2 regions of the Paenibacillus sp. FSL R5-0475 genome follow, and region 2 is predicted to be linked to the other one. Evidence: a T-box and tRNA genes for the amino acid it is inferred to sense, from the RefSeq annotation. Region 2 holds a T-box; the other holds one or more tRNA genes.
The links. A T-box is a leader RNA that pairs with one kind of tRNA and senses whether it is charged. The one in region 2 lies ahead of MKX41_RS18495 (valine--tRNA ligase), so its partner is inferred to be a tRNA-Val.

Region 1: it has a tRNA-Val gene. The T-box ahead of MKX41_RS18495 (valine--tRNA ligase) is inferred to sense a tRNA for this amino acid. The anticodon was not compared.

The regions. Positions count from the first base shown of each region.
Region 1 covers NZ_JBBORK010000001.1:1,163,614-1,168,023, forward strand. Annotated here, with positions in the region: gene MKX41_RS04955 (hypothetical protein) at 1-635, opposite strand, end outside; gene MKX41_RS04960 (hypothetical protein) at 963-1,202, shown strand; gene MKX41_RS04965 (hypothetical protein) at 1,296-1,436, opposite strand; gene MKX41_RS04970 (hypothetical protein) at 1,799-1,951, shown strand; tRNA gene MKX41_RS04975 (tRNA-Val) at 2,400-2,471, opposite strand; gene MKX41_RS04980 (hypothetical protein) at 2,603-2,905, opposite strand; gene MKX41_RS04985 (site-2 protease family protein) at 3,230-4,306, shown strand.
Region 2 covers NZ_JBBORK010000001.1:4,110,644-4,115,053, reverse strand. Annotated here, with positions in the region: gene MKX41_RS18500 (LysM peptidoglycan-binding domain-containing protein) at 1-1,203, shown strand, start outside; T-box leader at 1,546-1,828, shown strand; gene MKX41_RS18495 (valine--tRNA ligase) at 1,984-4,410, shown strand, end outside.

The DNA.
Region 1 (4,410 bases), 2.9 Mb from region 2:
ACATTCCAAATATCTGAAATGACAAAATTACTAATTTCTTTAAGTGTCGCTTCAGGAGACTGTTCAGTTGTACCTGAATCAGATGTGTTATTTACAGGCTCTTTGAAGAATTTTCTCATTTCGTTAAAGGGTTCTTTATTCTTATCATTAGACGAATATCCCCAACCAATTTTATCATCCTTAATAAAAATTATAAGTTCACTATTGGAGGACGACTTTTCACCTTGAATTAGGACGATTTTGTCTTTTCCACCATCTTTGTCAGTATAATCAGCTGATTCTATTACTGAAGCGTTCTTAAGTTTGTTATTCTCAGGTGTCTCGGTAGATTCAGCCATTTGAAAAATTGGTTGTACATCAGGAAGTATATTTTCGGATACGAACTTCTTTTTCGCTTCGATATCTGAACCATTCAGGAAAATTTCCACATAATCGAGAGCTAATTTCTCGGATTCTGAAAGTTTCTTCTCTGGCACTGGTGTTGCAGCAGCTGTTTTTGAAGAGTCAGCTGTTGCTTCAGACTGAGTAACTTCTGTAGATGTTGTATTCTTTTCCTCTGAATTTGTTTTGGAACTACCACATCCTGTAAGAAGCACAATAGTTGCAACGATACATAAAAAAGCCTTTATTTTCAATCTCATATCCCCCTAAATCTGATAGTAAATACTAATTAATTCTACCAGATATAGGAATAGTAATCTATGTAATGATGAAACCATTATATTGGATATTCGTATTCCTATAAAATGATGTTGAAAGGTCGTGTGCGTGATGGATAATGGGTATTTTGTTGGATGGGGTACATTAGCATTAATAAATGCTGGCTTAGCACAAGGTAAAAATAGGAGTGGATTAAACTGGTTTTTAATTTCTTTGCTTTGTGGCCCATTGGCTACATTTTTTCTTGTAATATCGAGTAAGCTGCAAATTCATTAGCCCATTATATTTCGGGAGGGGATTTTTTGCTGAAAGCACTAAGGCTGTTCGGTATTCTATTTAGTGCAGCAACAATCATTCTGGCAATACTATTTTTCCGCGGTCAGGATCAAGTGATCATGTCTTGGACAATGATGGGGATGTGTGGAGCTCTGATTTTTAATGGAGGAGCTACCTATTTTAAAACTAAAGATAAAATGGCGGCTCTGTCTTCGATTGTTGGGATGGTACTCTTAATATTCTCGCTTACTAAATTTCCATTTTAATAAAATACCCCATCAACCTATAAAGGTCGGTGGGGATTTTTTACGTTTTATCGCTTTTTCAATCAAGTTATAGTAGGTTGCTGCAGGTAATGCTTATTTCTTTTTCTTCTTTGTGGGTCCGATCTGGCGCCTTACTTTATTGTTCTCATCAACCTCAATAATATAAATGTCCTTCACTGTACCGGAAAGAGTAAACCATTCACGTAGAGCATCAGCTTCAGTCATTGGTCCCAATATTCGTTTTCCCCTATAACATATAAAAAACACTCCTACTCCTTAGTGAGTTTGCGAAAATGCAATAATCCTCAAAACGATACTCATTGACGATTTCAGTAAGTCTCATTATTTTATATTAATGCTAAATTATAGGAGATGCAATGTTGAGAGATTGTTCCTGTTTAGTTCAAGTAACGTTTAGATCCATGGCGATGTTATTTTTGACTTTTCGAAGTTCATGCGACGCTATCAGCAAGCACGATACTAAACTGCGATTGACAAAATAGAAGAGCTGCCTAATACTAATTGATAATCATTATCAATGTTTAAGATGTAATTAACTTAAATAGATTGTGTAACGGATCGGAGTGAAATGCAAGATGAAGTTGGAAGATCATATTGCCGCATGGAATTATGCAGCCGTTAAAGTGCTGGATATTCGACATGCTGTGATGGAGCCTGGGGACAAGCTGCAAGGCTATATATTGATTTTTCATATTATTCCGATATCTAATCTCTTGATAAGCAGCTAGATTTTGTAGTTGAGAAGCTAGTGTCAACGTATGAAAAAAATAGAAAGCTAGATGATAAAACAGCTGTTATCCCTAATTTAAGAGGGAAATCGTATTTCGGTCTGTTTTTACTCCTAGGAATATTGCTGCTGCTTTCAGTAGCGGCTTCTTTCTCTTTTGGCTCTGATTCCATGAGCCTGAAGATGGCATGGACAGCGATAGAATTGAAAGGATTGTAAACAGGCTTCCACGTATTTCATGTTGCAAAAGTGGGAAGGGAATTATATACCAGTAAAGCGGTATTTAGGAATTGGTTGAAGGGTAGAAGCGATGATATTTCCCAGAGGATCAGATGAACTGATACGAAAAGTAATCGCGATTCGTATCAAATTCGTATCACAGGGGTTTTTAATAGAATGATAAGTGAATTGAAAACAAAAAAAGCCTTGAAATTCAAGGCTTTTCGATATAGGACGGATGGGGTTCGAACCCATGACCCCTACCCTGTCAAGATAGTGCTCTCCCGCTGAGCTACCGTCCTGCGACGAATTTCATAATACCATACGATAGAGTAGGATGGCAATTCTTTTTTTACAATCTATAGGGATGATAGTTTACATAGTCTTTAAAATAATAAGAAAAGGGGATGCCGCTCCATCCCCATGAGCTACGTCAGATAAAGAACGGAAGTAGAAATATATCGCTTATACCGAAAAAAGGAATGCGTCGTGGAAAGAAGCGACGTCTTGGGAAAAAGCCAGGCCGGAAACCAAATTGTCTATACGCCGATTCGTGTGTAGGCATTCCGTTTAAACGTTCTACCATTTCGTTGCTAGGAACCGCAAGAGTAACATAGTTTTGATCTACATGGGCAATAAAGCCATCAAAGGACTGACCGTCAGTCGTTGTAATACCAACGTATTTGTTCATACAATTCCAACTGACCTGTTGATGTAAATTTGCATTTGTATCCATAAATAACCTCCTCAATTGAATAACCCTGATAACAGTCTATGGTTCGTAGCCTATAACGTTCACGGCGTTAGCCTATAGGGTAACCATAAAATTCGGGTTATTTTGTGTGAGGTGGGGGGGATTGAAGCGGAATTACTGTCTTTCCTTGAATAATAGTGAAAATTATCCATTATCTGTTTGTTTGATGTTGAAACGATTCTAAAAGTTGCGTCGTATACTTAGCCGAGTGCTTTTTTATGGAAATACTCCTTAAGCGCTTATGATAAAATGGAGGGTAATGTACAGCAGTTAGATAAAAATTGAAAGAAAAAGGAGCTTGAGATCTTGCCGCAAAATGAGCAGAAAAAGAATTCTTCCACGCCATGGAAATGGTTGGGGGGCGGGGCGGCGATGCTCCTGTTTAAAGGAAAGGCGATTTTGTCTCTTCTGAAAATAGGTAAAATTGCCGGGCCGTTAATATCAATGATGATTTCAATATGGGCTTATGCTTTGATTTACCCGTGGGGGTTTGCCGTGGGCTTTGTCCTGCTCTTGCTAGTCCATGAATTAGGACATGTAATAGCAGCGAAACGGATCGGGCTTCCAGTCAGCGCTCCACTGTTTATACCGTTTTTGGGAGCTTTAATTACAATGAAAAAACAGCCGCTGGATGCCCAGACGGAAGCTTATATTGCTTTTGGAGGTCCGATCTTAGGAACTATTGGGGCTACAGCCGTTTTTGGAGCGGCTTATTACATGGATAGTCCACTTCTCTATTCCTTGGCTTATATAGGTTTTTTACTTAATCTGATCAATCTGCTGCCGATTCACCCGCTTGACGGTGGCCGTATTGCAACCGCGGTGACGCGTTGGCTGTGGCTTGTGGGGCTAGTGGGTGGTTTAGCCATCATCATCTATATGCGTTCGATCTTGTTCTTTATTATTTGGGCGTTATTTGCTTACGATCTGTATAACAAATATGTGAAGAGACGCACTAACAATCGCCTTTATTCTGTAACGAAGAGTTTCTTAATTCCAGTAGAGCCACTTAGAGATGCAGGCTACATGATTCCAGGACCAGAGCATAGAAGAGATTTACCTTTTACTACTTATAGTGATTTGGAAAGACAGCAGTATGTAGGGGTGAGATGGGATCAACTGAACTATATTGGTAGAGCTACGCTTCCGCAACAATGCATCATTGAAAAGGTACGTATCTCGCAGCTAGAGCCTGTGACCTTAGAGAATGGGCTTCATCTTAAGATGAATTGTGATATCAGCTATTCGGTCTACGAGAACGATAAGTATTACGATGTGCCGGTTAGCTCACGCTGGAAATACGGTATCGCTTATTTTGTATTAGCTGGCTTTCTGGCAGGAATGATGTACATGGTCCATGTCGTTGGAAATGTGAATCTATAAGGGTTAGAATCGGGCAATGAAGTGATCCAATGGTTTATAAAACTCATGAACCGTCAAAGCTGTAATGAGAATAACCGCAGTTGAACGGTGAAAGGAGTAAAACC
Region 2 (4,410 bases):
CTCTACCGGAGTGAAGATGACCGAACACAACGTCTGGAGCATGCCATTCCCGTAGAAATCACTGTTCCGCTTACACGCGTCAGCTCGATTGAAGATATCGGGGTGGAGATCGAGAATTTTGATATTGATCTGCTCACGATGCGCACAGTGAATATAACAGGCGTATTATCACTGCGGGGAATCGGTGGTGCGGAGCCTCAACCACAACCGGCCTGGCAGCAGGAAGAGTACACAGTTGCCTATTCCCCTCTCAGTGATGACAGGGTAATCGAAGCATCTGCAGAGAACCAAGAACACGAAACTGATGCACTTTATGAAAATTCACAGTGGACCTTTGGTGAGGATGCATCGGAGGTTGCCGTAGAAGAACATGAGCATGCTGAAGCGAATGCAGGTGCATCAGAGCCCTCATTGGTCTCGAGTGGAGCTGGTCATTCGTCCCCTATAGTGAATTTCTCATCCGCTCATGAGAAGGACAAGGGCGCGAAAGCTCGGACGCATAGTCTGGATTCGCAAACAGAGGATTCCAAAGCAGGAATAGCGGATTACTGGTTTAAAGCTGAGTCACAGAATGAAGCTGAGGCCACCCAGCTGGATCAAGTTAGCCAGGCGAGTCAAGCGGATCAAGAGCAAGAAGCTGAATATACTTTTGCTTCAAGAGAAACCGCTGTTCCGGCAGCTAATGCTGATGCGGATCAAGATATTGCTGTATTCGCTTCGGAAAACGAGGCCAGTAATGAGCTTCATGCACAAGAAGAGAATGCTCAGCCGATCCACGAGAATACGAATGAAGTTCTTGTTTCTCAAGAGACTGTGCCACAGTCAGAGGAGAAGCAAGATCTTAAGATTGCGCTAGGAAGCAAGAAAGAAGCAGAGGCTCCAGTCAAAGAGCATCTCACCTTCTCTTCATTACTCAGTTCTAGTCGTTCTCGTAAAGAACAAGAGGCTCTCCTATCTGAAGGAAATGCATCGGCTGCAGCGATCATTCCAGAGGCCGGAAATAATACGGAGTGGAAGAGCAGATTCATTGCTGGAGCAGATGGCGCTAACCTATTCCGTAAGGTTCGCCTTTGCATCGTGCAGCGTGAAGAAACGCTGGATACAATCGCAGAGAAGTATCAGCTAAGTGCGCGGGAGCTGGGAATGTATAATCGATTGTCTGGGCAGAGTGTAGAAGAAGGGCAAGTATTGTACATTCCGTAATTGAATTACAATGCGTACTCATATGAATAGGTGAATCCCGATCTGATAGTAGATCGGGATTTTTGTCTAAATATAAGAATATATAAGTTTCACGTTATACATTATCCTTATATTTCTCGAATAAACGCTTACCGTCCGTAAAAGGACGTCGAAGGCGTTTATTCTTGTGTGACCGGAGAACGTTAGAATGTGGGGTATCTAACCAACGCAGAGTGATGAATCGAATGAAAATTCGACATATGCACGCTATAAGTCGAAATTCCGCTTAAAGTCCCGCTGTAGAAGCCTATTCAGGTTGACTAGGGATGACTCAAAATGTATTATGGAGTAAGCAATATCTAAGTAAAGACTGGGAACGGGAAGAGTAGGCGGTCAGCCCTTCAGAGAGCGGAATGCAAGTGCTGTGACATTCCGTAGGATACAGCCACCGAAGTCGCCCCGGAGTCGCCCTTCTGAGCTTGTCTTCATGGATATGAAAGATAAGTTAGGATGTGGCCGGTAGCAGCCGTTATCTGTACGAGTGTCGCGCTAAGCTTCTGAACCGCAAGGTAGAGAAGTGCAGGTTTATTTTTCATTGGCGCGAAACAAAGGTGGTACCGCGAAAGAATGGCCTTTCGTCCTTTGAGACGAGGGGTCTTTTTGTTTTTTAGAAACCAACTACAAGTAACCAAGTGGAGGTATCAGAGAATGGCTGACCAAAACAATCTAACAGCGGCAGAGTTGCCGAACTTGCAAGATACAGCGGCAGATGCTGCCGCTGCAAATGATTCTAAGAATGAAATGCCAACCACGTATGATCCGAAATCGGCAGAAACCAAGTGGTATTCCTATTGGACAGAGGGTGGATATTTCCGTGCAGGTGGGCGTCCAGATGCAAAAGCATACAGTATTGTAATCCCGCCGCCAAACGTAACGGGAATGCTGCACATTGGTCATGCGCTTGATTTTACGCTTCAGGATATCCTGATTCGTACAAAACGGATGCAAGGCTTCGACACGTTGTGGTTGCCAGGTACGGACCATGCCGGTATCGCAACGCAGACAAAGGTAGAGCAAAAGCTGCGTGAGCAGGGAATTTCTAGACATGATCTCGGCCGTGAGAAGTTCCTGGAGCAGGTGTGGGAGTGGAAAGATAAATATGCGAACACCATTCATGAGCAGTGGGCTAAGATGGGGCTTTCCCTTGACTATTCCCGCGAACGGTTTACCCTGGATGAAGGGTTGTCGAAAGCTGTACGCGAAGTATTCGTTAAGCTCTATAATAAAGGCTTGATCTACCGCGGCAAACGCATTATCAACTGGGACCCGGCGGCTCGTACAGCATTGTCGGATATCGAGGTTGAATATAAAGAAGTTAATGGTCACTTGTATCATTTGCGTTACCCACTCAAAGACGGTAGCGGATTTATTACAGTAGCGACCACGCGTCCGGAGACAATGCTGGGTGATACAGCGGTTGCTGTTCATCCGGAAGACGATCGTTATAAAGATCTGATCGGCAAAACATTGATCCTGCCGATTATCGGTCGTGAGATTCCGATTATCGCTGATGATTATGTAGACAAAGAGTTTGGTAGTGGTGCGGTTAAGATTACACCAGCTCATGACCCGAATGACTTCGAGATGGGTCAACGTCACAACTTACCGCAGATTAACGTAATGGATGAGAGCGGTACGATGAATGAAGAAGCAGGACCTTACCAAGGTCAAGACCGGAGTGTATGTCGTAAGGCTATCACTGCTGACCTGAAGGAGCAAGGTGTGCTGATCAATATCGAAGATCATGTGCATCAAGTAGGACACAGTGAACGCTCTGGAGCGGTTGTTGAGCCGTACTTGTCCACACAATGGTTTGTAAAGATGCAGCCACTGGCTGAAGCTGCCATCAATGCACAGAAGGATGGGAACGGGGTTAACTTTGTACCGGACCGTTTCGAGAGAACTTACCTGAACTGGATCGAGAACGTACGTGATTGGTGTATTTCCCGTCAGCTGTGGTGGGGACATCGTATTCCAGCATGGTATTCCGAGTCTACTGGTGAATTGGTTGTGGCAAATGACGAGGAAGAAGCGCGCCGGATCAGTGGTCTAACCGACTTGAAACAGGACGAAGATGTACTGGATACCTGGTTTAGCTCTAATCTGTGGCCTTTTGCCACACTAGGATGGCCAGATGAGAACAGTGCAGATTTCAAACGCTATTATCCGAACGATGTGCTCGTAACAGGCTACGATATTATTTATTTCTGGGTAGCGCGGATGATCTTCTCAGCTCTTGAATTTACCGGAGAAAAACCTTTCTCAGATGTATTGATGCATGGTTTGGTACGGGATTCCGAAGGTCAAAAAATGTCCAAATCACTCGGGAATGGCGTAGACCCCCTTGAAGTAATCGAGAAGTATGGCGCAGATGCAATGCGTTACATGATTTCTACCGGAAGTACAGCTGGACAGGATCTACGCTTCCGTTGGGAAAAGGTTGAGCAGGCGCGTAATTTCGCCAATAAGATCTGGAATGCATCACGCTTCGCGTTGATGAATTTGGAAGGCGTAAGCTTTGAAAATATTGACATTTCGGGTGAGCTAAGTACTGCTGATCGCTGGATTTTGCACCGTCTGAACGAAACTTCTCGTGAGATTACGCGTCTAATTGACTCGTACGAGTTCGGTGAGACCGGTCGCCAGCTGTACAACTTCATTTGGGACGATCTATGTGACTGGTATATTGAGTTCGCGAAGCTGTCACTTTACGGATCAGACGCCGCGGCCAAAGCGAAGACACAGTCTGTACTTGCCTATGTACTAGACCGCACAATGCGCTTGATTCATCCGTTTATGCCGTTTATTTCGGAAGAAATTTGGCAGCACCTTCCGCATGAAGGGGAGACGATTACGCTGGCTGCATGGCCGGAGTATGATGCTGCTCTGGAGAATCCGCAAGCCGTAGCGGAAATGAACCTGCTGATGGATGTAATCCGGGCCGTTCGTAATATCCGGGCTGAAGTGAATGTACCGATGAGCAAAAAGGTTGAATTGATCATCAAAGCGGGTAATGAAGAGACGCTGAGTATTATCACCCGTAACGACAACTACATTGGACGCTTCTGTAATACGTCTTCCTTCGAAGCTGGCCTGAATCCAGAAACGCCGGATAAGGTAATGTCCGCTGTAGTAACAGGAGCAGAACTGCTTCTGCCATTGTCGGGA